DNA from 3 places in the Kribbella sp. NPDC048915 genome. Region 2 is predicted to be linked to each of the others. Evidence: predicted binding sites of a transcription regulator. Region 2 holds the regulator's gene; each other region holds the start of a gene.
The links. The regulator HrcA, encoded in region 2, represses chaperone genes, less so after heat shock. The targets are predictions, from matches to a motif close to TTGGCACTCGNNNNNNNCGAGTGCCAA.
Positions count from the first base shown of each region.

Region 1: the regulator HrcA is predicted to act here: its motif matches at 4,751-4,777, upstream of AB0B82_RS12940 (FmdB family zinc ribbon protein).
Region 3: the regulator HrcA is predicted to act here: its motif matches at 2,327-2,353, upstream of groL (chaperonin GroEL).

Region 1 covers NZ_JBEZFT010000019.1:14,789-24,293, forward strand. Annotated here, with positions in the region: gene AB0B82_RS12920 (UTP--glucose-1-phosphate uridylyltransferase) at 1-547, opposite strand, end outside; gene AB0B82_RS12925 (5-formyltetrahydrofolate cyclo-ligase) at 613-1,173, shown strand; gene AB0B82_RS12930 (phosphotransferase) at 1,166-2,062, shown strand; gene AB0B82_RS12935 (penicillin acylase family protein) at 2,070-4,610, opposite strand; gene AB0B82_RS12940 (FmdB family zinc ribbon protein) at 4,798-5,145, shown strand; gene AB0B82_RS12945 (SAF domain-containing protein) at 5,205-5,819, shown strand; gene mscL (large conductance mechanosensitive channel protein MscL) at 5,933-6,322, shown strand; gene AB0B82_RS12955 (GNAT family N-acetyltransferase) at 6,354-6,884, opposite strand; gene AB0B82_RS12960 (hypothetical protein) at 6,993-7,133, opposite strand; gene AB0B82_RS12965 (hypothetical protein) at 7,364-7,975, shown strand; gene AB0B82_RS12970 (alpha/beta hydrolase) at 8,118-9,449, shown strand.
Region 2 covers NZ_JBEZFT010000057.1:11,343-20,847, forward strand. Annotated here, with positions in the region: gene AB0B82_RS24770 (DUF3376 domain-containing protein) at 1-646, shown strand, start outside; gene AB0B82_RS24775 (DUF3097 domain-containing protein) at 621-1,490, opposite strand; gene AB0B82_RS24780 (MBL fold metallo-hydrolase) at 1,604-2,374, opposite strand; gene AB0B82_RS24785 (EF-Tu/IF-2/RF-3 family GTPase) at 2,397-2,783, opposite strand; gene AB0B82_RS24790 (ThuA domain-containing protein) at 2,914-3,564, shown strand; gene AB0B82_RS24795 (Gfo/Idh/MocA family oxidoreductase) at 3,561-4,652, shown strand; gene hrcA (heat-inducible transcriptional repressor HrcA) at 4,712-5,734, shown strand; gene dnaJ (molecular chaperone DnaJ) at 5,759-6,901, shown strand; gene AB0B82_RS24810 (16S rRNA (uracil(1498)-N(3))-methyltransferase) at 7,597-8,313, shown strand; gene AB0B82_RS24815 (helix-turn-helix domain-containing protein) at 8,516-8,845, shown strand; gene AB0B82_RS24820 (Gmad2 immunoglobulin-like domain-containing protein) at 8,982-9,505, opposite strand, start outside.
Region 3 covers NZ_JBEZFT010000109.1:10,699-20,203, reverse strand. Annotated here, with positions in the region: gene groL (chaperonin GroEL) at 520-2,145, opposite strand; gene AB0B82_RS32900 (GNAT family N-acetyltransferase) at 2,379-2,942, shown strand; gene AB0B82_RS32895 (MmcQ/YjbR family DNA-binding protein) at 2,923-3,258, opposite strand; gene AB0B82_RS32890 (PspC domain-containing protein) at 3,573-3,935, shown strand; gene AB0B82_RS32885 (M48 family metallopeptidase) at 4,034-5,293, shown strand; gene AB0B82_RS32880 (glycerophosphodiester phosphodiesterase family protein) at 5,276-6,202, opposite strand; gene AB0B82_RS32875 (ABC transporter ATP-binding protein) at 6,336-8,060, shown strand; gene AB0B82_RS32870 (ABC transporter ATP-binding protein) at 8,057-9,505, shown strand, end outside.

The DNA of each region.
Region 1 (9,505 bases), on a different contig from region 2:
GCGGGCACCAGGCGAGCTCCGGGTCCGGCTCCCACTCGGCCGGCGTCAGGTCGTCGGCGAGCAGCTTCGGCTCCATATTCTGCATGAAGTCGAGCGGCAGCCCGTCCACGGCGAGCCCGTCGTACTCGTTCAGAATCTGCAGCGACTCTTCCTTGGTGCGGAACGAGTTCATCAGGATCAGCGGCAGCGGTACGTCGTACGTGCGCCGGGTGCTGAGGATCTGGCGGGCGATGATGTCCAGGAAGGTCAGGCCGTCCTTGACCGGCAGCGCGGACTTCGGGCCGGTGACGCCCATCGACGTACCGAGGCCGCCGTTCAGCTTGATGACCACTGTCTCGGCCAGGGCGGCGCGCAGCGCTTCCGGATCGGTGTCCAGATGGTCCAGGTGCGGCAGGTCGCCGACCGGCTCGATGTCGTCTTCGCGGATCTTCCCCAGCTGCCCCGACTCGAGCAGCTGGTAGTAGTGCGTGAAGACCCGAATCGCGACGTCGGCAGCGCCGGCTGCGCGCATCTTCTCCTGTGCCAGTCTGAGACCCAGCTCACTCATGCACCAACCCTAGGCGACGCATGGTGATCCCAGTATTGCCCGGGTCACGCTCCTACGATCGAGCTGTGTTCCAGACGAAGGCCGCGGCACGGCAGCACTTCCTCGGCGCGCGCGGGCTGCGGCCCCAGCCGGAGGGACTGCTGGCGAGTGCCCAGCAGGCGCTGCCGGATGTGCACCGGATCGCGCTGTACGTGTCCAGGGGAGCTGAGCCGCAGACCGGTGCACTGATCGACTGGCTGCTCGCGACGCACCGCGAGGTGCTGTTGCCGATCCTGTACGCCGACAACGACCTGGGCTGGGGTGTTGCGCCCGGGGCGGCGGATCTGGTGCCCGGTCGGCTCGGGCTGTCCGAGCCGCCGACCGATCTGGGTTCGGAGGCGATCGCCACCGCCGAGCTGGTCATCTGTCCGGCCTTGGCGGTCGCCCGTGACGGCGTACGGCTCGGTCGTGGCGGTGGCTCGTACGACCGTGCGCTCGCCCGCGTGCGCCCCGGTACGCCGATCTGGGCCGCCGTGTACGACTCGGAGATCGTGGACCACCTGCCGTGTGACGAGCACGACTACCCGGTCGACGCGGCGCTCACTCCACGTCACCTGGTGCAGCTGCGAAGATCGGTGGATGACTGAGACCGCTGTCCAAGCAGCAGCCACAGCCGCACGCAACCTCGGCCTGACGGTCACCGAGCCGGCAGTGCTGTACGAGGGCTTCTCCACCGTTGTACACCTTAAGCCGTCACCCGTGGTCGCGCGAGTGCCGATGCACCTGCCACCAGAACTGCGGGAGTCGGCGCCGATCGCCGTCCGCCAGCAGCGTGAGCTCGACGTGGTCGCCTGGCTGGCCGGCCAGGGGCTGCCGGTGACCGTGCCGAGCCCACTGGTGCCGATGGCGCCCGTGGAGCAGGACGGCCTGTCCATGACGTTCTGGGAGTACGTCGACGTGGACAGGTCGACTGAACCGGACTACGCGGCCGCAGTGGCTCGTGTACCCGAGCTGCACGCGCTGCTCGCGCAGTACCCGGGCGAACTGCCCTTCATGAGTCCGCTGCGGTTCGTGGGGCACGGTCTCTCGGTCGCGAAGGCGGTGCCGGGGCTGCTGGAGCAGGAGGACATCGACCGGGCTCGTGCGGAGTGGAAGGTCCTGGAGCCGATTCTGACCACCAAGGCAGGCTTCGAAGCCGCCTTCCCGGCTGTCGCCGTGCAGCCGCTGCACGGCGACGCTCCGGCGTGGAATCTGATCACCACCACGAACGGTGCGTTCTGGGCCGATTTCGAGGACGTGACGGTCGGACCGCGCGAGTGGGACGTCGCCGGCTGGGGACCCGACCTGTGCCGCGCCTACAGCGACGCGGCGCCGGTCCCGCTCGACCCCGCGGTCCAGCAGCTGATGGATCTGGCCCGGGTACTCCAGCTCCTGGTGTGTACGCCGCTGGTGCCGCAGATTCCGGAGCTGGCGGACGGCATCCGCATGTACGCCGCCCAGTGGCGGGAGATGCCTTTCGCCGCCGGTCTGGGCTAGCCAGGGGCTAGCTGTCGGGCTTGGTGAAGGTCAGGGAGTGCTTCCGGGCCGCCTCGACGGCGCCCTTCGTGTAGGCCCACTGGAGCGTCTCACCCTTCACCCACAGCTCGGTCTGATCCGTGTAGTGCGACGAGAACGCATGGCCGGACACCCCGGTCAGGTTGATCCAGCGGGACTTGTCGAAGTCGGACAGGTCCACCACCATGCGCATCGACGGCGTCGACGTCACGGCGTACCCCTCCGCGGCGTCCCAGGAGGTCGCGTCGACGATCGACGTACCGCCGCCGAGCTCGTACGGGCCGCGGTTGAAGATCCTCCGGACCAGGCCGATGTCCGACGTACCGAGGGTCTGGTTGGTGAGCGTGAGCTTGTGCAGCCGGCCCCACTCCCAGTTGGACGGCTCCCGCGCCATCTTCTGGGTGATCTCGGTCCGCGCGTTGACCAGGGCCTCCCGCAGGATGTCGTCGCGGCTCTCCCGTTGCGGCGTGGCGATGTTGTCCCACCAGCCGCTGTTCTGCTGGGCGATCAGCTTGCGGACCACCTCGAACCAGCGGGAGCCGCCGTCCGGCCAGGTGTCCTTGGGCAGCTGGTCGTGGAACGTCAGAGCGAGCACGTTGCGCCAGACCACGTTGAAGTACGCCGCGGCGGCCGAGTCCGGCGGCTGGGTGAAGTCCCAGTTCCGCAGGGTGTCCTGGCCTTGCCGGTCGAACTCGTCGTCGATGCTGATCCGCAGCAGGTACGGCACCAGCATTTCGGCGATGCTGTTCTTGGTGTCCAGCTGGATCGACGCCATCGCGTTCGCATCCAGCTTCCCGGCCGCCTTGATCCGCTTGAGGATCTCCTGTGAGCGGTACCCGTAGTCCCACGAGTTGGTCAGGTAGTAGGGGTACGTGTTCGGCACCACTGCCTGGTTGGCGGTGACGATGACGCCGTCCGGCGGGTCGTACTCGGTCGGCAGCGAGTCGAACGGGACGTAGCCCTTCCAGTGGTACCTCGGGTCCCAGCCCGGGACCGGCCAGTCGCCGCGGCCGACCGAGCGGACCGGCACCCGCCCCGGCGCCTGGTAGCCGATGTGGCCCTCGGTGTCGGCGTACACCAGGTTCTGCGAGGGCGCCTCGAACAGCCGCGCGGCCGCACGGAATTGCGACCAGTTCTGGGCCATGTTGATCGCGAACAGCGCGTCGGCGGTCCGGCCCGGGGTCAGCGCGGTCCACTGCAGCGCGACGCCGTACGCCTTCGGGTACTTCGCCCGCGCCGCGGCGGACTCGCCGACCTTGCGCTCGTCCTGGCCGACATCGGAGATGAGCGGGCCGTGCCGGGTCTCGCGGACGGTGAGCGTCTCCGGCTCGTCCTCGCCGGCGATCTTGAACGTCTCCTGCCGGGTGGCCATCGCGCGCCACTTGTTGTTGTAGAGGACGTTGTCGCCGTCGATCCGCTCCAGGTACAGGTCCTGGACGTCCGGGTCGAGGTTGGTGAAGCCCCAGGAGATCGAGTTGTTGTGGCCGATCACCACACCCGGGAGACCGGAGAAGCTGAAGCCGGAGACGTCGAACGGACAACTCTTGCCGACGTTGTTGCAGTGCAGGCCGACCTGGGTCCAGATGCCCGGCATGGACGCGCCGAGGTGCGGGTCGTTGGCCAGCAGCGGCTTTCCGGTGGTGGTGTGGTCACCGGACACCACCCAGGAGTTCGAGCCGATGCCGTCGCCCTGTCCGAGCAGCTCGGGCAGGCCCTTCGCGACCTTCTCCACGGTGTCGAGCGACTTCAGCAGGTCCTGGGTGAGCATCCCGCGGCGGACCTCGGGGGCGACCGGCGAGGTGGTGAACTTGCCGTCCTTCGCGACCGCCGCAGCGGACAGGATCGGCTGGTTGCGCTCGTACGGGTACTGCGGGTAGAGGCTCTCGATGTTGCGCGCCGGGAACGCCGCCAGCAGCTTCGTCCGGGTGATCTCCTCGTCCAGGTTGCCGCCGAGGTCCCACGCCATCGCCTTGAGCCAGGCCAGCGAGTCGGCGGCGGTCCAGGGCTCCGGCCGGTAGTTCTTCGGCCCGCCGGGCTGCAGTGACAGGACGCCGTACTCCAGGCTCAGACCGGAGCCGCTGTGCTCGGACAGGTAGGCGTTGACGCCGCGGGCGTAGTCGTCCAGGTACTGCCGGGTGGTCGGACTGAGCAGCGGCAGCTCCTTCTCGGCCACCCGCCGCCAGCCGAGGGTCCGGGTGAACTTGTCCGTCTCGAGCGCGGACCTGCCGAACAGCTCGGTCAGCCGGCCGGACGTGACGTGCCGGCGGAAGTCCATCTCGAAGAACCGGTCCTGCGCGTGCACGTAACCCTGCGCGGCGAACAGGTCAGCCGGGGTGTCGGCGTAGATCTGCGGGATGCCGTTGGCGTCCCGGAGCACGGTGACGTCGGCCTCCAGACCGTTCAGATCGATCGTTCCGTCGTACGTCGGGAACGAATGGCGGACGACGTACACGACGGTTCCCGCAATCACCAGGAGGACCGTGGCGAGGGCGATTCCGCTGACGATGACGGCTCGAAGCAGGCGACGCACGGACCAACCGTAGAGAATCCCACCGCCCACCCCAAATGGGGTCCCGCACAACTTTGCGTTGCTCTGCGTCAGCTTTACATCGACGCTGAGTTGAGCTACAGAGGACCGGGTTTGGAATACTTCGGCCCGCTGGCGCATTATTAGCAGTCGGGTAGTAGGAGTGCCAGCGGCCTGAAGGGAACCGACCGTGCCGACGTACCAGTACCAGTGCACCGACTGTGGCGAAGCGCTCGAGGTGCGCCAGAGCTTCACGGACGACGCCTTGACCGTGTGCCCGAACTGCCAGGGCAACCTGCGCAAGGTGTTCAACGCCGTGGGTGTCGTGTTCAAGGGCTCCGGCTTCTACCGGACCGACAGCCGGTCGTCGGGCAACAGCTCGCTTCCCGCGAAGTCCGACTCGTCGGCCTCCGGGGCGTCCAGCTCCTCGTCGTCCTCCTCGGATTCGTCGTCGGGCGGTTCGTCATCCACGTCGACTTCTTCGTCCTCGTCTTCCGGTTCTTCGACGAGCTCGTCCTCGGGCACCAGCGCGGCCTGACCGCCGCGCCTGTGGATAACTGAAGGGCGGTCGCCGGAGAAACTCGTACCTTCTCCGGCATGAAAATCCCCTCGCTCCACGACCTGCTCCGGGCCGCCCGTTGGCACCGTCGGCTGCTGGCCGGCGTCGCCGCCGCGGCCGCTGTGTACTTCGGACTTCTTGCCCTCTCCCCCGCGCCGCCACCGACGGTCGCCGTGCTGGCGGCAGCGCATGACCTCAGCGGCGGAGCCATACCGGACCGCGGCGACTTACGCACTGTCGAGCTACCGCCCGACGCCGTGCCCTCCGGCGTACTGAAACCTGGCAGCGAGCTCACTCACCGTGTCCTCAACGGCCCGGTCAGAGCAGGCGAACCACTCACCGACGCGAGATTTCTCGCCCCACCCGCCGTGCCGTCGGGCTCCGTTGCCTACCCGTTCCGCGTCGACGACGCCGACATCGCCGCCCTGCTCCGGGTCGGCGACCGCATCAATCTGTACGGCGCCGTGAGTACGACCGCCGACGCTGCCGGGCTGCTCGCCCGAGCCGTGCGCGTGGTGGCGTTGCCGGCACCTCGATCGTCGTCCACCGGGGCGCTGATCGTGATCGCGACGACGCCGGACACGGCCGCGCGACTGGCGCAGGCCACCAGCAACGCGAGAATCAGCGTCGCTCTGACCCCCGATACGAGCTGATCACGCAGCGAATTGGCCGCGGGACGATCTGTTGCCATCCGGCGCGGGCACTCGCCCTACGGAGCGTGCAGGCCTAACTTGTGCGGGTAAACCCCTCGCTCCGTGGAGGCACCATGCTCAAGGGCTTCAAAGAATTCATCATGCGCGGCAACGTCGTCGACCTCGCGGTCGCGGTCGTCATCGGCGCAGCGTTCGGTGCGATCGTGACCGCGCTGGTCGACGGCCTCATCAACCCGCTGATCGCGGCGATCTTCGGAAAGGCCGACATCAGCAAGGTCGGAAACTTCACGGTCAACGAGGCGGTGTTCTCGATCGGCTCGATCCTGCAGGCTGCGCTCAACTTCCTGTTCGTCGCCGCGGCCGTCTACTTCTTCATCGTGATGCCGCTGAACAAGCTGGCCGAGCGCCGCGCCCGTGGGCAGGAGCCGGAGCCCGAGCCGTTGACGACCGAGCAGGAGCTGCTGACCGAGATCCGGGACCTGCTTCGTACCCGCCAGCTGTAAAGAGTCCCAGTCAGCAGGTGGACGTGAATCCTCAGCCCCTGAGCTCGCCGGCGTCCACCTGCTCGGCGGAACCCACGGCGGCGACTTCGCCCGCGTAGCGCATCCAGCGGTACGCGACCGGCTGACCGTCGTTCCATTCCGCCATCAACCCGGCCGGGACATCGACGAATCCGCTCCGCTGATAGGTCCGGATCGCGGCGGCGTTCTCCGGCCGGACCCGCAGGAACACCTCCGAGTAACCGGCGGCCAGCGCCGGACCGAGCAACGCCCGCACAAGTCCAGCACCGATTCCCCGCCCCCGGACCTCCGGGTCCACGATGATCCGGGCGAGTTCGACCTCGTCCTCCTCGTCGTCCAGCCAGACCTCGCCGTACCCGACCGCCCGTTCGCCGTCGAACAGCAGATAGGAGTGGATGTCCGGGTCAACCGTCCGCCAGCTCGTCAACAGCTCCTCCGGGAACGGATAGACCACCCGCCCGGACAGCAAGGCCACTTCCTTCTCGTCCGTCGCCCAGCCAGCGACCCGGACGCCGTACCGGTCCTCGTACCCCCGAAGCTCCACCGTCTCCCTCTCAGTCGACGAACTCCACGATCAGACCACGCAAGACACCACGCAAGACTCCGGCGCAAGACACCAGACCGCAGTGGCTTGAGAGCTGTGCGGCCGTGGTCAGCCGTGGTGCGGTGGGACCTCGTTCAGGATGCGTTCGTCGTCGTCGCTGCCGTACTCGCTGTCGCCCCAGGTCCGCGGGTCGTCGTCCCGGGTCTGGTCAGGCAGCAGCGGCTCGTCGTCCTCGTACGGGCTCGTCATGCCTCCAGATTACCGAGTCGCGCGAAGCCGCAGCAGCGGCCGACGGTGACGCGACCGGCGCCGCGGGCTTGTTTCGGGTCACCAGTGCGGGCACGTTACAGCTGTGCCTCGGTTGCGGATCGATCGAGCGGCGTGACCGGATAGACGTGCCGCCGTGATGTTCCGGCACGCGCGACGTGACCCCGTTCCACCATCATGGTGGACCTTGCCCAACCCGGAAGGACCGAGTCGTGAGTGCACAACGGACACGGGGCCTGATCGGTGCGACGCTTGTCGTGGCTGTTCTCGGAGGTGCCGCCGCCTGCGGCAACGAGACTGCCTCGCCCCCGCCCGCCGCCCAGCCCACCCAGTCGTCGGCGACCCCGTCGGCCAGCCCGTCGGCCAGCCCAGCCGACCCGAGCGGTACCCCGAGTACGGATTGCCCGGAGACCATCGCGGCCGTCCGCGCAGCCACCGACAAGGCCGTCTGGGGGCAGGGCGCAGCCGCGTCGAAGTTCAATCCGGTCAGCGTCACGATCTGCCAGTACGACGCCCACGCGACCGGGCAGAGCTACGCCACGGTGACCACCAAGCGCACGGGGCAGCAAGCGAGCGCCCTGCTCGCCCTTATCGACGCGGCGAAACCCGTCGCGAAGAAGCCGAACATCTGCACCAAGGACCTCGGACCCACGTACGTACTGCGGTTCACCGACAACGACCGCGGTGTCCTCTCGTTCACCGCCGAGTCCTTCGGCTGCCGCCGGCTCGTGGCGACGTCGTTCGAGGGCCAGGGCAAGCCCGGCGCCCTGCCGGCGCCACGCCAGGTGACGCCCGAGCTGATCAAGTCGCTCGGCCTGCGCTGACCCTGCCGCGGATGCGCACCCCGAAGCCGTCCGCAGTGGGGTCGAGCCGCGCCTGCCTTGCGGGTCCCATCTGAGGGCGACCCGCAAGGCAGGTTGCGGCGTGATCGCTGATGCTTCACCCTCAGCCAGAGGGGAGGGACGCATGCGAACGATCCGCCTGCTGCTTGCGCTGGTTCTCGCCTGCACGGCCTGCAGTCCGCCGGCCGCTCCGACCTCGTCGACGTCGGGATCAGCCGAAGGCACGTCGTGCCTTGGGGGCTATCTCTGCATGACGCTGCAGGTGCCTCTTGACCGGAGCCGCCCTGACGGCCCGACCCTCAACCTCCAGGTCGCCGCGGCCGACAACGTCGACGCGCCCCGCGGCGTCCTTCTGCTGCTCACCGGCGGTCCCGGTCAACCCGGCGTACCGCTGCTCCGCGATCTACGCCGCAGCGTGCATCCCGACGTGCTGCGCGAGTACCGCCTCGTCATGTTCGACCAACGCGGCACCGGGGCCAGAGGCATCAACTGCTCGGCGCTGCAGCAGACCGTCGGCGGTTCGGACTTCCTCACACCGCCGACCACAGCTGTGGACGAGTGCGCCGAGAGCCTCGGCGCCGACGCCGGGTACTACGGCACGCCGGACACCGTCGAGGACATCGAGCAATTGCGGCAACTCCTCAAGGTGGAACGGCTGACGCTCGACGGCACGTCGTACGGCAGTTTCACTGCAGCGCAGTACGGCCTCAAGTACCCGGATCGCGTGCAGGCGTTGGTGCTCGATTCCGTCGTACCGCACAAGGGCTTCGATCCGATGAACGTCGACCTGATGGCGGCCACGGCCGACGTACTGCGGGCCGCCTGCCGCCAGGACTCGGCCTGTACGACGGATCCCGTCGACGACCTGGCCTGGCTGGTACGGAACGGGGTGAGCGGCGCCGACCTGATGGAGTCGCTGTCGGTCTCGAGCCTCAACGCGGTCAACCCGTCCTTGAAGGGGATTTCGACGATCCTCCACAACGCCCGCAACGGTGACGATTCCGGGCTGAAGCAGCTGTTCGAGCGGACCACGAGTAAGGGCGTCACCTACGACCGGCTGTCCGCGGGACTGCACATGGCCACGCTCTGCTCGGACCTTCGCTTCCCGTGGTCCGGCAAGGCTGATCGCAAGGCCGCGTTCGACGATGCCGTACGGCGCTTGAACCCGAAGCGGCTGCACCCGTACGACGTGGCGACCGCGCAGAACGTGCTGCCGATTCAGGGTTGTCTGCGCTGGCCGGCCGACCGCGTGTCGACGTACCCGGCCAGTCAGGAGCTCCTGCCACGCACACTGATCCTGCACGGGACCAACGACCTGTTCTGCCCGCTCGACTGGGCGAAATGGGAGCGCGAGCACGCCCCCAACTCGAAACTCGTCGTGATTCCCGGAAGCGGCCACAGCGTGAAGCGTGATCCCCGCGGCCAGCAGGCGACACGGGAGTTCCTGCTGCAGTAGCCGGCGCCTGTAGTGGGCGAGGGGTAGAGATCGAACTGTAGAGAACTGTGCAGGAA
Region 2 (9,505 bases):
CGCGCACCTCGGCGCGATGCTCGGCGCGGACGCCGACTGGATCCGCGAGACGCAACGCGAGGTGCTGCGCGCCGAGGGCTGGGAACTCGACGCGGTCGCCGAGCGGATCCAGCGGCTGGCCCGGGACTTCCCGGTCGACGCGGGGATGGGCGCCCTGGTGACGATGCGGGACGAGCTCAACGCCTCACCCGAAGGACGCGCGATCACCAAGGGCCTCGCGGACCGGATGGTCGACGTATCGAGCGGTCTCGGTCCGCAGGTCGGCACCTGGGTCAAGGCGGTGGCCGGCCGCAAGCAGCAGCCCGCCTCGTGGCTGCTGCGGACCGCTCGCTGGTTCACCGAGCCCGCCCGGCAGGCGGTCTGGGAGCGACTGGTCCGCGGTGCGAAGCTGAGCCCGGCCCGGCGGCCGTGGATCTTCGAGCCATGGTTGCCTGCGGCAACGGCTGCCGCGGGCATCGTGCTGCTCGTTGTGGCCGGTCTGGTCGGCGCCGTACGGCTCCCGGTCGCGGCGTTGGCCGGCGCCGTCCTGGCGCTCAGTGCGGTGCTCGGGATCGTGACCTGGTCGGTCCGGCGGACGCGCCGCCGGATCCGCGCGTGGATCGAGCAGCGGCTGCCCGAGATCAGTCGAGCGTCACGAAATCGATGAGCTCCTCGACGCGGCCGAGCAGCGCCGGGTCGAGGTCGGCGAAGCTGTTCACCTTGGACAGGATGTGCTTCCAGGCGGCCGCCACGTCGGCCTGGTCGGTGGCCGGCCAGCCGAACGCCTGCAGTACACCCTTCTTCCAGTCCTGACCGTGCGGGATCCGCGGCCACGCCTTGATCCCGACCGACGACGGCTTGACCGCCTCCCAGATGTCGATGAACGGGTGGCCGACCACGTGCACGTACTTGTTCGACACCTGCGCGGCGATCTTCGACTCCTTCGAGCCCTCGACCAGGTGGTCGACGAGTACGCCGAGCCGCCGTCCGGGACCGGGCTGGAAGCGGTTGACGATCTCGACCAGATCGTCGACGCCTTCCAGGTATTCGACCACGACGCCCTCGATCCGCAGGTCGTCGCCCCACACCTTCTCGACCAGTTCCGCGTCGTGCCGGCCCTCGACGTAGATCCGGCTGGCCCGGGCGACCCGCGCGCGGACGTTGTCCACGGCCACCGAGCCGGACGCCGTCCTGGTCTTCTTGGCCGGACCGGCCTTCTTCGGCGGTTTCAGGCTGACCGGCTTGCTGTCCAGCCAGAACCCCGGTCCGAGCGGATACGTGCGGATCTTGCCGTGCCGGTCCTCGAGGTCGACCACACCGTGTTCCCAGCGCACGATCGCGCCGACGAACCCGGAGCTGGGCTCCTCGACGACCATGCCCTTCTCGATCTCGACCTCGACGGTTCGGCCGTTCTTGGGCTTGCGCCAGTCGCCGGCGAGGACGTCGTTCCCATACCTGTCAGCCACCGGACAACCGTATGCCGTGCCGGACCGCGGGGACCGGCACGACATCCGGGTGGTTCCTGGCGACAGGATGTATCGCCTACCGGGCGGTGGTCCAAGCGGTATCCGAGCGTGCGGCTCGCGGCGACCGGCGGAGACGTCCTGTTCGTTGGTACCTCAGGTCAGCTGGGGCCGAGCAGCGGGAGGCTCGGGCGTTGCGGCGTACCGAGGGCGGCGTACCCGCGGCGGATCGCGTCTTGCAGCTTGTCCACCGGCCAGGGCCAGTCCTCGGTGTGCTTCAGCGCGTCCTCGAGCGGCGTGCCGGCGTGATGCAGTGTCGAGATCGTGTTCGCGACCTTGCCCAGGTCGATCGCCTGGTTGTGCGCGAACTCGACGTCCACGACCGCGCCGTGCCCCGGAACGACCGTCGCGTCGGCCGGCATCATGCCGATCGCGGCCTGGATCGTGTCCGGCCACTCCAGCGGGAACGAGTCCTCGCCGTACGACGGCGGCGCCGACTCCTCGAGCAGGTCGCCGACGAAGAACACCCGCACATCCGGTACGACGACCACGGTGTCGCCGGAGGTGTGCGCGTTACCGACGTGCAGCAGCTCGACGCGGCGATCACCGAGGTCGAGCACCTTGGCGGCGGCGAACGTCGTACCGGCCAGGTTCTCTTCGGCCGCGGCGTTCTCGTGCAGGTAGACGGTCGCGTCGGTGAAGACACTGTTGCCGACCACGTGGTCGAAGTGGGCGTGAGTGTTGACCACCCACTTCACCGGTGCGTCGGTCAGCTCCCGGATGTGCTCACGGAGCTGCTCGGCCTCCTCGGCGGTGGCCCGGGTGTCGATCACCAGCGCGCCGTCGGCACCGACGACCAGGCCGACGTTCAGGTCCCATTCGTCGTACCGGCGGACCCAGGTGCGGTCGCCGATCTCGGCCCATGCGCTCATGGGTCCGACAGTACTTGCGCGGCTATTTGCTCAGTGCGTCGCCCTGGAGCACCTGGTCGCGGTCGACGCCGCGGAGCAGCAGCCCGATGTTCTCGCCGGCCTTGGCGGTCCGCACGGTTTTGCGGAACATTTCGATACCGGTCACCTCGACCTGCAGCAGCGGCTGGCCGGCCCGGGTGATCAGCACCTGCTCACCGACCGACACCGTCCCGGCCTGCACCCGCCCGGTCACCACAGTGCCGCGGCCGGTGATCGAGAACACGTCCTCGACGGTCATCCCGAACGACCCCACCGGCAGCGTGTCCTGCGGCCGCGGCGGCGCCGGGAAGCTGTTCGCCTCGGCGTGCCCGCGGACGAGCATTTCCTGCGGATCCATCGGGTTCGACCGCTTCCAGAACTTCCAGCCCATCTCTCGACCCTAAAGGTTCGATGGTCACCCCTCGGTCAGACAGGCCCGGGCGGTTGGCAACCCCTCGGCTGCGGATCTAGAGTCGCAACAGTTCCGATCGGAATCTCGAAACTTTCGAAGGGTGGCCGGTGTGACGACACGACGTGCTGTGGTGGTCCGGGGCGGCTGGGAAGGGCACTCGCCGGTCGAGGCGACCGACCTGTTCATCCCGTTCCTCAAGGAGAACGGGTACGACGTCACCGTCTCCGACTCGACCGCCGCCTATCTGGACCTGGACGGCGTCGATCTGGTGCTGCAGTGCGTCACGATGAGCACCATCGAGACGGACCACTTCAAGGGCCTCGAGGCCGCGATCCGGCGCGGTACCGGGTTCGCCGGCTGGCACGGCGGGATCGCGGACTCGTTCCGCGACAACGCCGACTACAGCTTCATCACCGGCGGGCAGTTCATCTCGCACCCGCACGGGTTCACCGACTACCGGGTGAACATCCTGCCCGAGCAGGCCGATCACCCGATCGTGCAGGGCATCTCCCACTTCGACGTGCACACCGAGCAGTACTACGTGCACTACGACCCGACCAACACGGTGCTGGCGACGACGCAGTTCGAGTCGCACCCGGATTACCCGTGGATCGAGGGCGCGGTGATGCCGGCCATCTGGACCCGCACCTGGGGCGAAGGCAAGGTCTTCGTCTGCACGGTCGGCCACAAGCTGGACGACCTGGAGACTCCCGAGGTACGCACGATCATCGAGCGGGGGCTGCTGTGGGCGAGCAAATGACACGCGTTGGCATCGTCGGTACGGGCGTCATCTCCGGGACGTACCTCGAGCACCTCGGCAAGCTCCCGGGGGTCGAGGTGGTCGCGGTCGCCGATCTCGATGTGAGCCGCGCTCAGGCGGTCGCCGAGAAGAACCCGGGCGTCCGCGCGGTCGCGCCGGACGAGCTGTACGCCGCCGACGACGTCGAGATCGTGGTCAACCTGACGATCCCCGCCGCGCACGCCCCCGTGCATCAGGCCGCGATGGAGGCCGGCAAGCACGTGTACGGCGAGAAGCCGCTCGCCGTCGACCGCGCCGAGGCCGAGCCGCTGCTCAAGTACGCCGCCGCGAACAACCTCCGCGTCGGCTGCGCGCCGGACACCGTCCTCGGCACCGGCACCCAGACCGCGCGAGCGGTGATCGACCGCGGCGACATCGGCGTACCGCACGCCGCGACCGCGTCGTTCGTCACGCCAGGGCACGAGCTGTGGCACCCGGCGCCGGAGTTCTACTACCAGCCCGGCGGCGGCCCGGTCCTCGACATGGGTCCGTACTACGTGACCAGCCTGGTCACCCTGCTCGGTCCGGTCCGCCGGGTCACCGCGCGCGCCGGCCGGTCCAAGGAGGAGCGCAAGATCCACACCGGTCCGCGGGCCGGTACGACGTTCCCGGTCGAGGTACCGACGCACGTCACCGGCGTCCTGGAGCACGAGTCCGGTGCGCTCACGACCGTACTGATGTCGTTCGACGTGTGGGCGGCGCGGCTGCCGCGGATCGAGGTCCACGGCACCGAGGGCAGCCTGTCGGTCCCGGACCCGAACAACTTCGACGGCACGGTCGAGATCGCGACGTCTGCGCAGCGTGAGTGGACCGAGGTCCCGGTGGCCGGCGGGTACGCTGGAGCGGGCCGCGGCGTAGGTGTCGCGGACATGGCCCGCGCGATCCGGCGCGGTGAACCGCACCGGGCCGACGGGGCACTGGCCTTCCACGTGCTCGACGTACTCGAGTCGCTGCTGGAGGCCGCGGTACAGGACCAGCCGGTGGATGTGACGAGCACCGTGGCGCGTCCGGCGCCGGTTCCGTTGGGAGCGTCGCCCGAGAGCGCCTAGACTGGCACTCTGAAGGACTGAGTGCCAAGGCCGGCCACGAGGCTGAGAGGGTGATGCGCGTGCTCGACGAACGCAAGCTCGACGTTCTCCGCGCCATCGTCGAGGACTACGTCGCCACCCATGAGCCGGTCGGCTCGAAGACGCTGGTCGACCGGCACAATCTCGGCGTGTCACCGGCTACGGTGCGTAACGACATGGCCGCGCTGGAGGAGGAGGGGTACATCACCCAGCCGCACACCAGCGCGGGCCGTATTCCCACCGACGCCGGGTACCGGCTGTTCGTGGACAAGCTGAGCACGGTCAAGACGCTGTCGGTCGCCGAGAAGAAGGCGATCACGTCGTTCCTGGCCGGGGCGGTCGACCTGGAGGACGTCGTCCGCCGTACCGTCCGGCTGCTGGCCCAGATCACCCGCCAGGTGGCCATCGTGCAGTACCCGTCGCTGAACCGGTCGAGCGTGCGGCACATCGAGGTCGTCACGATGAGCCCGCGCCGCCTGCTGCTGGTTCTGATCACCAGCAACGGCCGGGTCGAGCAACGGCTCGTCGAGCACCCGAACGAGATCGACGAGCAGGTCATCGCCGACCTGCGCTCGCGGCTGAACACGGCGGTGTCCGGGCAGCGGCTGACCGAGGCGACCGCGTCGCTGGCCGGCGTCCCGGAGCTGTTCGCGCCGCACGACCGCTCGCTGGTCTCGGCGATCGTCACCACGCTGCTGGAGGCGTTCACCGACGAGGTCGGCGAGCAGCGCATCGCGGTCGGCGGCGCCGCCAACCTGACCCGGTACGGCGACGACTTCGAGCGGAACGTGAAGCCGGTGCTGGAGGCGCTGGAGGAGCATGTCGTCCTGCTGAAACTGCTGGGGGAGGCGACCAACCCGCAGACGCTGACGGTGCGGATCGGCCACGAGAACCCGTTCGAGGAACTGGCCACCACCTCCGTGGTCGCCACCGGCTACGGGTCGAAGTCCGAGGCGCTGGCCACCCTGGGCATCGTCGGCCCGACCCACATGGACTACCCCAGCACGATGGGCGCCGTCCGCGCCGTCGCCCGCTACGTCAGCCAAATTCTGGCTGAATCCTAACGAAGACAACCCCTGGTCTGGAGTATGAGCACCGATTACTACGCCGTCCTGGGCGTCAGCCGTGACGCGTCGCCGGACGAGATCAAGAAGGCGTACCGCAAACTGGCACGCCAGTACCACCCGGACGTGAACGACTCCGAGGACGCCCACCAGAAGTTCCAGGAGATCGGGCGCGCGTTCCAGGTTCTCAGCGACCCGCAGAAGCGGCAGATGCACGACCTCGGCGGCGACCCGTTCGCCACCGCGGGGGCCGGCCCGGGCGGCGCCGGCTTCGGTCAGGCGTTCACGTTCACCGACATCATGGACGCCTTCTTCGGCCAGACCGGCGGCGCGACCCGCGGGCCGCGGCCGCGCACCCGGCGCGGTCAGGACGCGCTGATCCCGCTGCGCATCGACCTGGCCGAGGCGGCCTTCGGGACGACGCGTGAGCTCAAGGTCGACACCGCCGTACTGTGCCCGACCTGTAGCGGCACCGGCGCGGCAGCCGGCTCCGAGCCGGTCACCTGCGAGATCTGCCACGGCCGCGGCGAGGTCACCCACACCCAGCGGTCGTTCCTCGGCGAGGTGCGCACGATGCGCCCCTGCCCGAACTGCCGCGGCTACGGCACCACCATCCCGAACCCGTGCGTCGAGTGCTCCGGCGACGGCCGCGTGCGCTCCCGCCGTACCGTCACCGTGAAGATCCCCGGCGGCGTCGACACCGGCACCCGCGTCCAGCTTTCCGGCCAGGGCGAGGTCGGCCCCGGCGGCGGCCCGGCCGGCGACCTGTACGTCGAGATCGAGGTCGAACCGCACGAGATCTTCACCCGCAACGGCGACGACCTGCACTGCACGGTCACACTGCCGATGACCGCCGCCGCGCTCGGCACCACGATCGACCTGCCGACCCTCGAGGGCGAGCCGGTCCCGCTGGAGATCCGCCCCGGCACCCAGTCCGGCACCGCGATCACCCTCGCCGCCCGCGGCGTCCCCCGCCTCCGCCACGCCGGCCGCGGCGACCTGATCGTCCAGGTCATCGTCGAGACGCCGACCAAACTCGACGAGTCCCAGGTCGACCTCCTCAAACAGTTGGCCGCCCTCCGCGACGAAGAACGCCCCGAAGGCCAAGTCCAAGCCGCCCACAAAGGCGTCTTCGGCCGCCTGAGAGACGCCTTCGGCGCCCACTGACCCGCCCCACCGCCGGCTGCACCCGCTCGCCCTACCGCCGCCGGTCGCACCACCGTGGCCTGACCGGCGGTTGCACCACCGTGCCCCGGCCGAGGCCGGCCCCCGCTCGTGCCGCCCGGCCTCGCGCGCCCCGCCTGTCCGCCGGCCGACGCTCCTGCTCACTCCACCCCAACAGCACGGGATATCCGTTCCTGTTGGGGGTTCTCTGCTGGTGTACGCACGAAGAACCCCCAACGGGAACGGATATCCCGTGCTGTTGGAGCAGCCGGCGCCGCTCAGGCACGCTCAACCGCCCACACAGCCAGTCACGAGAGCCGATGCCCCTTCAAGTGGAGGGTTGCCCATTGAAATTTCCAGGGGGCAACCCTCGAGTTCAGTGGGCAACCCTCGAGTTCAGTGGGCAACCCTCGAGTTCAGTGGGCAACCCTCGAGTTCAGTGGGCAACCCTCGAGTTCAGTGGGCAACCCTCCAGTTCAGTGGGCAACCCTCCAGTTCAGCGGGCAACCCTCCAGTTCAGGGGGAACCTCGCTCTGAGGGCATGCTTCGGTGGGCGTCGAGAGTGGGCGTGAGAGTGTTGGGGCGGCTGGGTGGTGGTGGGTCGGTAGGTGCTCTGCGGCCGAGCGATCGAATGGCCGGGTGGTCGATGGTCGGTTGGTGGGTGATGAGCGGGGTAGCGGTAGGTGGAGGTGTGGCAGGTGGGTGTGGCGGTGTTCTTCCGGGCCGAGCTCGGTGAGGGCGAGTTGGTGCTGGACGGTGCCGAGGGGCGGCATGCGGCGGTTGTACGGCGAATTGGGCCGGGCGAGCGGGTACGCCTGACGGACGGGCGTGGCGCGTGGGTCGAGGGACCGGTGGTTGCCGCGAGCAAGTCCGGTGTGACGGTCGCCGTCGACGAGCGCGGGGCGGACGGTGCGCCGACGCCGCGGTTGATCGCCGTCCAGGCGGTACCGAAGGGGGAGCGCGCCGAACTGGCGGTCGAGATGTTGACCGAGGTCGGCACCGACGTGATCGTGCCGTGGAACGCGGAGCGCAGTCAGTTCCGCGCCAACCCCGAACGGGTCGAGAAGACGCTGGCGAAGTGGCGTGCGTGGGCGTTCGAGGCGAGCAAGCAGTCGCGCCGTACGTGGTTCGCCGAGGTCGCCCCGCTCGCGTCGACGGCGGATGTTGCGAAGTTGCTGGCCGACGCGGCGCTGCCGGTCGTGCTGCACGAAGCGGCGACCCAGCCCCTCGCATCGCTGGAGCTCCCGCCGACCGGCGACGTTGTACTCGTGATCGGCCCGGAAGGCGGTATCGCGCCCGCCGAACTCACCGCCTTCGCCGTGCCTCCGGTCCGCCTGGGCCGCACAGTCCTCCGCACGTCCACCGCCGGCGTCGCCGCAGCCGCCGCCCTCCTGGCCACCAACCGCTGGACCTAGGGCATGTCATCACCTGGTTCGGTGTGCAATCTCTCATTAGGTAGTGCACCTCGAAACGGTGTACGCGGGGAGCGATTCACGCTCAGGTGCACTACCTGTTGGCGGAGACGTCCTGTTGAGCCGACACACCTCCGCGCCGGCTGGGGCGGGGTGGGTACGCTGTTGGACGGGGGACGAACTGTTGTGCGGAGGATCGGACGCTATGCCTGTCGAATCGGCTCGGGCTCGGACGTTGCTGCATGTTCACCCGACTGAGGTGTCGCTGCAGGTGGCGCTCGATGCGCTCGCGGATCCGGTCCGGCGGGCGATCCTGCGGGACCTGGCCGCGCACGACGACTGGACGCGGGCCTGCGGCACGTTCGATCTGCCGGTGAAGAAGGCGACCGCGAGTCATCATTTCGCGGTACTGCGGGCCGCCGGGCTGATCGAGCAGCGCGACGAAGGCGCTCGCCGGCTGAACCGCCTGCGCCGCGACGAGTTCGAGTCCGCGTTCCCCGGTCTCCTCGCCGCCACCGTCGACCGCCCCGACTAACACCCCGCCGATCGCCCCGACCGGCCACCTCGTCGATCGGCCCTGACCGGCGCACTGCCGACCAACCCGACCGGCACCCCGGCGACGACCTCGACCGGCATTCCGGCGTCCGTGCGGCCGGGCTGCGGCTGGGGGGTTATTTGACGACGATCGATTTGGTGTCGGTGTCGGTGATGCTGCCGTCGGCGGGGGAGATGAGGTAGACGCTGAGTTCCCAGGGGCCGGGGCTGAGCTTCAGCCGGAACGAGAACGGCGAGAACTTCTGGCCTTCCTTGGTGTTGGCGTAGCTCTTCACGGTCTCGCGCGTCTTCAGGTTCGTGACCTGGTAGTTGACTGTGGCTTCGTAGGCGGCGGCGACGCCCTGGACCGTGATGTTGGGCTCGACGGCCGCGGCTTCGGTGGGGCTGTCGATCCAGACGAGCGCCTGGACGTCGGCGGCCTGCGCGCGGCCCAGCGGCGTGGCGGTGTCGACGTGGCCGAAGAGCGCCCCGACCGGACGGCCGGCCTCGGTCACCCGGATGGGTGTGTGGTTGTCCTGCAGCGCGCCCTGAACCGTGTACACGAGCTGCTGCACGGCGACCCGGGCGAGGTTGCGGTCCAGCGCGCCCTGCGGCAGGCGTTTGAAGTCGACGGTGACGACGTCGTTCGAGCGGGTGACGG
Region 3 (9,505 bases), on a different contig from region 2:
GCCACGGCTGAGCGTGAACCGGACACCGAACACACCCGCCCCACACCACACTAACTGTCGAGCGTGCACACCTTCGGACCGTGCATCAATCATCTAGGAGCGTTTTCCGCACGACAGTGGAGGATTCTTTCCGTCATACGGGGGAAACCCTCCACAGATGCGGCTGGGACCACCCCACCCATGACCAACCAGCGCCACACAGCGGGAGCGCGTCCGCGCGGCGGGGGGCCTGAACAAGCAATAACGAGTGCACACACACCGTTTCCTGTTCAAGCCCCCCGAGAGTTGGCCGAGCGGGAGCGGGCGGCGGGCGCGGGCAGCGGGAGCGGGAGCGGGCGCGGGCAGCGGGCGCGGCGCGGGAGCGGGCGGCGGGTGCGGTGCGGGAGCGGGCGGCGGGTGCGGTGCGGGGCGGGTGTGGGCACAGCAGAAGGTCCCGGGTCGGCGACCCGGGACCTTCTGGGGTACTGCGTCTACTGCCTGTACTGCGTTTACTGCTTGTGCTGTGCGGACTTCAGCGGATCAGAAGTCCATGCCGCCCATGTCGGGGGCGCCGCCCGGAGCGGCCGCGGCCTTCTCCGGCTTGTCGGCGATGACGGCCTCGGTGGTGAGGAACAGGGCCGCGATCGACGCCGCGTTCTGCAGCGCGGACCGGGTCACCTTGGCCGGGTCGATGATGCCGGTGGCGATCAGGTCGACGTACTCACCGGTCGCGGCGTTCAGACCGTGACCCGGCTCGAGGTTGCGGACCTTCTCCACCACGACGCCGCCCTCGAGGCCGGCGTTCACGGCGATCTGCTTCAGCGGGGCCTCGACGGCCTGGCGCACGATCTGCGCACCGGTCGCCTCGTCACCCTCGAGCTCCAGCTTCTCGAACGCCGCGACGGACGCCTGCAGCAGCGCCACGCCACCACCGGCGACGATGCCCTCCTCGACGGCCGCCTTCGCGTTGCGAACGGCGTCCTCGATGCGGTGCTTGCGCTCCTTCAGCTCGACCTCGGTGGCCGCGCCGACCTTGATCACCGCAACGCCGCCGGCCAGCTTGGCCAGCCGCTCCTGCAGCTTCTCGCGGTCGTAGTCGGAGTCCGACTTCTCGATCTCGGCGCGGATCTGGTTCACCCGGCCGGTGATCTGGTCGGCGTCGCCGGAACCCTCGACGATGGTCGTCTCGTCCTTGGTGACGACGATCTTGCGGGCCTGACCGAGCAGCTCCAGGTCGACGGAGTCGAGCTTGAGGCCGACCTCCTCGGAGATCACCTCGCCGCCGGTGAGGACGGCGATGTCGACCAGCATGGCCTTGCGGCGGTCACCGAAGCCCGGCGCCTTGACGGCGACGGCCTTGAAGGTGCCCTTGATCTTGTTGACGACCAGGGTGGCCAGCGCCTCACCCTCGACGTCCTCGGCGATGATCGCCAGCGGCTTGCCGGTCTGCATGACCTTCTCCAGCACCGGGACCAGGTCCTTGATGCTGCCGATCTTGCTGTTCACCACCAGGATGTACGGGTCGTCGAGGACCGCTTCCATCCGCTCGGTGTCGGTGACGAAGTACGGCGAGATGTAGCCCTTGTCGAAGCGCATACCCTCGGTGAGCTCGAGCTCGAGGCCGAAGGTGTTGCTCTCCTCGACGGTGATGACGCCTTCCTTGCCGACCTTGTCCATCGCCTCGGCGATGATCTGGCCGACCTGGGTGTCCGCGGCGGAGATCGACGCGGTCGAGGCGATCTGTTCCCGGGTCTCGACGTCCTTGGCCAGCTTGAGCAGCTGCTCGCTGACGGCCTCGGTGGCCTTCTCGATGCCCTTCTTCAGGGACATCGGGTTGGCGCCGGCGGCCACGTTGCGCAGACCCTCGCGGACGAGAGCCTGAGCCAGCACGGTGGCGGTGGTGGTGCCGTCACCCGCGACGTCGTCGGTCTTCTTGGCAACTTCCTTGACGAGCTCGGCCCCGATCTTCTCGTACGGGTCCTCGAGCTCGATCTCCTTGGCGATGGAGACGCCGTCGTTGGTGATCGTGGGGGCGCCCCACTTCTTCTCCAGCACGACGTTGCGGCCCTTCGGGCCGAGCGTCACCTTGACCGCGTCGGCGAGGGTGTTCATTCCCCGCTCGAGGCCGCGGCGCGCCTCTTCATCGAACGAAATCAGCTTGGGCATTCTCCGCGAGTCCTCCCGCGTCGAGTCTGTGTGGTTCAGCCGGCCTGATGCCCGCGACGGACGGCACCGGCCCCGCGACGCTCATGTCCCGCCGCACACCGGCACCTCATCGAGGCCGTACTCCTTGCACACTCCGGGCGCGAGCACTTATCACTCTCACCCATGGAGTGCTAACCAAGTATTAGCACTCGCCCCAAGTGAGTGCAAGCCAGCCCCCGGCCTACGGTGGACCCATGGCGAGCGTACGCCCGGCCGGATCCGGTGCCTGGGCCGACGTCCGGGCGGTGATGGGCGAGCGCGGCGACCCGTCGCGCTGCTTCTGCCAGTACTTCCGGCTCCGCGGCAAGGCGTGGTCCGAGGCCTCCCCGGACCAGCACCGCGAGGCGCTGCGGCACCAGGTCTGCGACGGAGAGCGACCGCCCGGTGTCGTCGCGTACGACGGGAACGTGCCGGTCGGCTGGTGCGCCGTCGGACCTCGTACGTCGTACCCACGCGTGGTCGCCTCGCCGTACTGGCGCACGGACCACCCGGACGCCTGGGTGATCACCTGCTTCGTCGTACCGGTCGGGCAGCGCCGGAAGGGAATCGCCGGCGAGCTGTCCGCGGGCGCGCTGGAGCTGGCCCGCTCGTACGGCGCACGCACGGTCGAGGCCTGCGCCGTCGACACCGCCGCGGCCGGCCGGGTCCCGTCCGCCGACCTGTACCGCGGGCCGCTGTCGGTCTACCTGGCGGCGGGCTTCACCGAAGTGAGTCGCACCAGCCCGCAGTGGGTCCTCGTCAGCCGTGCAGTTGGGTGACCAGGTACTTCGGGGCGGTGAGGCGGTAGGCCTCGGTGATGAGCTCCTGCAGCTCGCCGGGATCGGCCAGCTCGAGGTGAATGTCGAGCCAGGCGAACCGGCCGCTGGCCCAGGACGGCGCATACACCTCCGGATCCTCGGCCACCAGCGCCTCCTGCTCCTCCCGGAGGGCCTTGAGGTGCATGCGGGTCTGGTCGCCGGACAGGTACGCGAAGCTCTTGTTCCGCACCTTGAACACCGGCTGCCCGGCCCACCCCTCCTGCTCCTCGACCCCCGGCAGCCCCACCATCACCTTCACCACCGCCGCCACGTCCATACCCCGGCACGCTAGCCACCCCCACCGACAGTTTTGTCAGCGCGCGATCCTGACGGCCACCGTCGACCCGGCCGGCAGGACCGTCACCACAGCAGGTGATACGCCGAAAGGCAGTGCCGTCGGGGTAGCTGGGCGACCGCACCGGCTGGTACCGCACCTTGAGCCCGGCCGCCGTTCGTCCATGCTCCTCCGCTCACCCTGAGAGACAGCCTGGAGGGGCCTGAGGGTTCCACGGAAGGGGTAGGGGTCGGGTCAGGGGTGGGTCGGTACCGATCCGGATGTGGCAGCGGCCGTCCGCACGGGACAGTGGAGCCATGACGAACTCCAACGCTCCGTTCCAGAATCTGTCCGGCAAGGTCCTTCGCCGTTCCTCGAAGCAGCGCATGCTCTCCGGTGTGTCCGGTGGCATCGCCGAGTACCTGAACGTCGACGTGACCCTCATCCGGCTCGCGTGGGTCGGCCTGACGCTGATCACCGGCGGTGCCGCGCTGATCGGCTACGCGGTCGCGTGGATCGTGATCCCCGAGCCGGACGGCAAGGCGGTCTGGCAGAACGTCCAGCAGTCGGTGAACCAGAACCACACCCAGAACCACACCCAGGACACCACCGAGCAGGACATCGCGGCCCGCATCTACGACGACACCACCACGACCGGCGACAAGCCCCCGGCGGCGTGACCACCACTGCGCCAACCGAACGGCGCAGCACCGCCGGACCCGGCGGCGGGGTGCCGAACTGACTTCCCACCCCGCTGCCGCGCTGCCACACTGCCGTGGTGCAGCGCGCCGAACAGATCACTCGCTGCCCCGACTGCGGGCAGCAACTCCGGGTCAACCCGAGGCACGTCACCTGGTGTGACAAGTGCGACTGGAACGTCGACCCGGCTCCTGAAGTGGACCGGACTCCCCCGTGGCGCCGTCGGCTCGAGCACCGGCTCGCCGACGCGCTGTACCGCGAACTGGAGTCCGGAACGGTCCACCGCCCCGGCTGGGACGCTGCCAGGATCAGCGCCCACGTACTGTCCGGGCTGATCCTGCTGCTGCCGCTGCTCGCGTTCCTGGTCGGCGTCGGCCTCCTGGTGTTCTACCGGCCGCTCTGGCTGAGCGGGCTGCTCGCTCTGCTCGCCTTCGGGATCGCCTTCCTGCTGCGTCCGCGGGCCACGCGGCTGCCTGACGACATCTACCTCGTCCACCGCGACGAGGTCCCCACGCTGTACGCCGTGCTCGACGAGCTGGCCGACGCCATCGGCACGCGGCGGGTGGCGGCTGTTGCCGTCACTACGGACGCGAACCTCTGGTACGCACAGGTCGGCTGGCGCTTCCGGCCTGTCGTCTGTATCGGGCTGCCCCTCTGGGCAGGTCTGAGCCCGCAGGAGCGCGTCGCCGTGCTGGCGCACGAGTTCGGCCATGGACGCCACGGCGATACCCGAAGCGGCTGGGTGGTCGGCGCTGCCTGGTCTGTCCTGGGCGAACTGCAGGCCACCTTCGCCGAGCAGCACGGCGACCGCATCCGGCGGGAGTTCGGCTACGAGGACCCGACCGGAGCCACGCTCGTCAGCCGGATGCTCAACGCCACGATCGGCGTCCTGGTGAGCGGCGTCGCCTGGCTGCTCGAACGGCTGGCGTTCCGCAGCGACCAGCGGGCGGAGTACCTGGCTGATCTCAAGTCGGGCGAGATCGCCGGTTCCGAGGCGAGCGCCCACGCGCTCGAGCGGGTGCTGCTGGCCGACACCTCGTACCGGGCCATGGAGCGAGCGCTCCGGTTTCCGACCGAAATCGACCCGTTGGAAGCCGTACGGCGCGAGGTGACGGAGATCCCCGCCCACGAGATCGAACGCCGGTTGCGGGTCAGCCGGCTGCGCGAGGTACGGACCGACGCGACGCACCCGCCGACGTACCTGCGGACGAAGCTCCTCCGCAGCCGACCGGCCACCAGCGCCCGTCTGGTCCTGGGGATCGACCGCAGCCGAGCCATCGACCACGAGCTGCAGCCGACCGCCACCAAGGCACTGGCCGCCCTACGCGCCAGTCTCTAGCACCCCCAGCGTCGCGTCCCGGACGACCGCGGCCTGGTCGGGCTGGTCGGTGAAGACGGCCTGGAGGCCAAGAGTCGCGAAACGGGTCAGTTCGGTGCTGAAGTCGGTCGCCGTGGGCAGGAAGCGCCGCTCGGCGCGGAACGTCCACGCCTGGACGTTCAGACCGGCGCGGTGCGCTTCGTCGACCAGTCGGGTGGGTTCACCGAGCCGACCATCGGCCAGCCGAGGTACGACGAGGTCCTTGTGCGGCGCCAGCACCTGCGCGTACGTCGAGATCTCGCGGAGACCACGCCGCTCGACGAACCCGGTCCCGATCAGCTGAACCAGCGGTACCCCGGTCATCACCGACAGCCGCCGCAGACTGGCCGGTTCGAACGACTGGATCATGATCTCGTCCGGGCGCAGCCCCAAAGCGATGATCCGCTCGGTGAGCAGTTCCTCCAGTGGCAGACCGAGCCGACGGAAGTACGCCGGATGCTTGATCTCCGGCAGTACACCGATCAGCCGCCCGAGCCGCGCAGACTCCGCCCGGGCCAGTGCGACCACGTCGTCGAACGTGGGGATCTCCTCGAGCCCGTCGTACGCCGTGTTCGCGGCGCGCAGCGCGGGCATCCGTTCGCGGGTCCGCAGCGTCCGCAGCTCGGCGTACGTGAAGTCCTCCACGAACCAGCCGGTGACCGCCGTCCCGTCAACGACCTTGGTCAGCCTGCGATCCGCGAACACCGGGTGGTCGGCGACGTCCGTCGTGCCCGACAGTTCGTTCTCGTGCCGGCAGACCAGGATGCCGTCGAGCGTGGCGACCAAGTCCGGCTCCAGGTAGTCGGCCCCCTGGACCGCTGCCAGCCGGTACGCCGCCGCCGTGTGCTCGGGCCGGTACCCGCTGGCCCCTCGATGCGCGATCACCAACATGCCGCCAGCACACGCGCCGCGGATGACCCGGCAGGAACGTGTTGCCCAACGCAAGATGACGCTTCGCCGACGGTCTCCAGGTGCGAGTAATTCGCATGCGGCTGTCGGTGGCGGCACCTAGCCTGAGAAGGCTATGAGACAACTGCCGCTCGCCGACCCCGGCGTACCGAATCACCGCTCGCCGGCCCGCTATCTGTGGTGGGTGGCCGGCGGCCAGGCCCGCACGCTCGCCGGCGGGATGGCGTTCGGCATCTTGTGGATGGCGGCGCAGGCGTTGATCCCGGCGCTGCTCGGCAAGGCGATCGACGAGGGCATCGCCGCGCGGGACAGTGAGCGGCTGCTGCACTGGACCGCGCTGCTGTTCGCGGTCGGCGTCGTGCAGGCGGTCGCGGGCATCATGCGGCACCGGTTCGCGGTCACCAACTGGCTGACCGCGGCGTACCGGACCGTTCAGGTGGTGACGCGGAAGTCGGCCGATCTCGGCGCGACACTGCCCAAGCAGCTGGCCACCGGAGAGGTGGTCAGCATCGGCGCCGGCGACCTGTCCTACATCGGCAACCTGATGGAGATCTCGGCCCGGTTCGCGGGCGCGATCGTCGCGTTCGTCGTGGTCGCGTCGATCCTGCTCTCGTCGTCGACCGTGCTCGGTCTGGTGGTGCTGATCGGCGTACCCATCATGCTGTTCTGCCTCGGCCCGATGCTGCGGCCGCTGCACCGGCGGCAGTCCGCGCAGCGCGAGGCGGTCGGCGAGCTGAACTCGCTCGGCTCGGACATCGTGGCCGGTCTGCGCGTGCTGCGTGGCATCGGCGGCGAGGAGTCGTTCTCCCGGCGGTACCGCAGCGAGTCGCAGCAGGTGCGGAAGGCAGGTGTGCGCGTCGCGGGCATCCAGTCCGTGCTGGACGCCGCGCAGGTGCTGCTGCCCGGCATCTTCGTCGTGCTGGTGGTCGGACTGGGTGCACACTTCGCGCTGCGCGGTCAGCTCAGCGCCGGTTCGCTGGTCGCCTTCTACGGGTATGCGACGTTCCTCGTGCTGCCGCTGCGGACGGCGACCGAGTTCGCCAACCAGCTGATGCGCGGACTGGTCGCGGCGGGCCGGGTGATCCGGGTGCTGAAGCTGGAGACCGACATCACCGAGCCGGAGACGCCGGTGCGGCTTCCCGACCGTGGTGACCTGGTCGATCCGGTGTCCGGCATCCGCGCCCGCGACGGCCTGTTCACGGCGGTCGTCTCGGCCGAGTCGGACAACTACGGCAAGCTCGCGGACGCCCTCGGCCGGTACGACGACGCCAGCGAGGTCAGGTACGGCGGGGTGACGCTGGCCAGCGCTACCCGGGCTGACGTCCGGGAGCGGATCCTGGTCAGCGACACGGGCTCCCAGCTGTTCACCGGTCCGTTGCGCACCGAGCTGGACCCGACAGGCCGGCGCTCCGAGGACGACCTGATGGCCGCGCTGCGAACGGCGTCCGCCGAGGACGTGCTCGTCGCGCTGCCGGACGGGCTCGACTCCGAGGTCGAGGAGAAGGGCCGCTCGTTCTCCGGCGGTCAGCGTCAGCGGCTCGTGCTGGTGCGGGCGCTGCTCGCCGACCCGTCCGTGCTGGTCCTGGTGGAGCCGACCTCGGCCGTGGACGCGCACACCGAGGCGCGGATCGCGGAGCGGCTGCGCGCGCACCGGGCCGGGCGTACGACGGTCGTGCTGACCGGCAGCCCGCTACTGCTCGACCGCGTCGACGAGGTGATCTTCGTCGCCGCCGGCCGTGTCGTTGCTACCGGCAAGCACCGCGAGCTGCTCGAGAGCACACCGCAGTACCGCCGCACCGTCACCCGTCAGACCGAAGACGCCGAGGAGGCCCTGCGATGAGGCAGATCCTGCCCGTGGCCGGGCCCACCGAGATCCGCCGGCACGCGCGCCGATTGGCCCGGCAACACCCGCGTGCCCTGCTGATCGCGCTGGGGCTGCACGCCCTGGCCGCGGTGACCGGGCTCGCGGCGCCGCGACTGATCGGCAACCTGGTCGAAGACGTGCAGAACGGCACGACCGCGACCAAGGTCAACGTGGTGATCGCGGTGATCGCCGCGTTCATCGTCGCGCAGTCGCTGCTGACCCGCTGGGCCCGGTACCGCTCGTTCGCGCTCGGCGAGCAGGTGCTGGCCGAGCTGCGCGAGGAGTTCGTCGACAACGCGCTGGCGCTCCCGATCGGTACGGTCGAGCGGGCCGGCACCGGCGACCTGTTGTCGCGGACGTCGCGTGACGTCGACACCCTGTCCCGCACGGTGCGCTTCGCCGTACCGGAGACGATCATCGCGTTCGTCACCGTGGTGTTCACCGTGGTCGCGACCGTGCTGGTCGGCGTCTGGGTGCTCGTGCCGCTGCTGGCGATGGTCCCGCTGCTCTGGCTGAGCACCAAGTGGTACCTGCGGCGCGCGAAAGACGGCTACCTGCGCGAGAACGCGGCGTACGCGCAGATGACCAGCTCGCTGGCCGAGACGGTCGAGGGTGCGCGCACTGTTGAGGCCCTGCGGCGGTACGACGACCGCGTGCGGCGCGGCGATCAGGACATCCGAGGCAGCTACCTGGCCGAGCGGTACACGTTGTTCCTGCGGACCGTGTACTTCCCGGCCGCGGAGCTCGGCTACCTGGTCCCGGTCGTCGGCACGCTCCTGTTCGGCGGCTGGATGCACCTCAACGGGCACGCTTCACTCGGCGCCGTCACGGCCGCCGTGCTGTACGTGAACCAGCTGATCGACCCGGTCGACCGCTTGCTGTCCTGGCTGGACGAGCTGCAGTCCGGCGGTGCCGCGTTCGCGCGGTTGCTCGGGATCAGCGACGTACCGGACGACCGGACACCGTCGGGACAGGCGCCCGCGGGTGAGCTGGTCGAGGCGCGTGATGTGCGGTTCTCGTACGTCGACGGGCGCGACGTGCTGCACGGTGTCGACCTGACCGTCCAGCCGGGCGAGCGGATCGCGATGGTCGGTCCGTCCGGTGCCGGCAAGTCGACGCTGGGCCGGCTGGTGGCGGGCGTCCATCCGCCGCGGACCGGTTCGGTGACAGTCGGCGGTGTCGGGATGACCGAGCTGCCGCTGGACGAGCTGCGCAAGCAGGTCGCGCTGGTGACGCAGGAGCACCACGTCTTCGTCGGCACGCTCCGCGACAACCTGTCGATGGCGCGTCCTTCGGCGACCGACGTGGAGCTGCTCGACGCGCTCGATGCGGTCGACGCCCGGGAATGGGCCGAAGCGCTGCCGGACGGCCTCGACACGCGGGTCGGGTCCGGGCAGCTGTCGTTGACGCCCGCGCAGGCG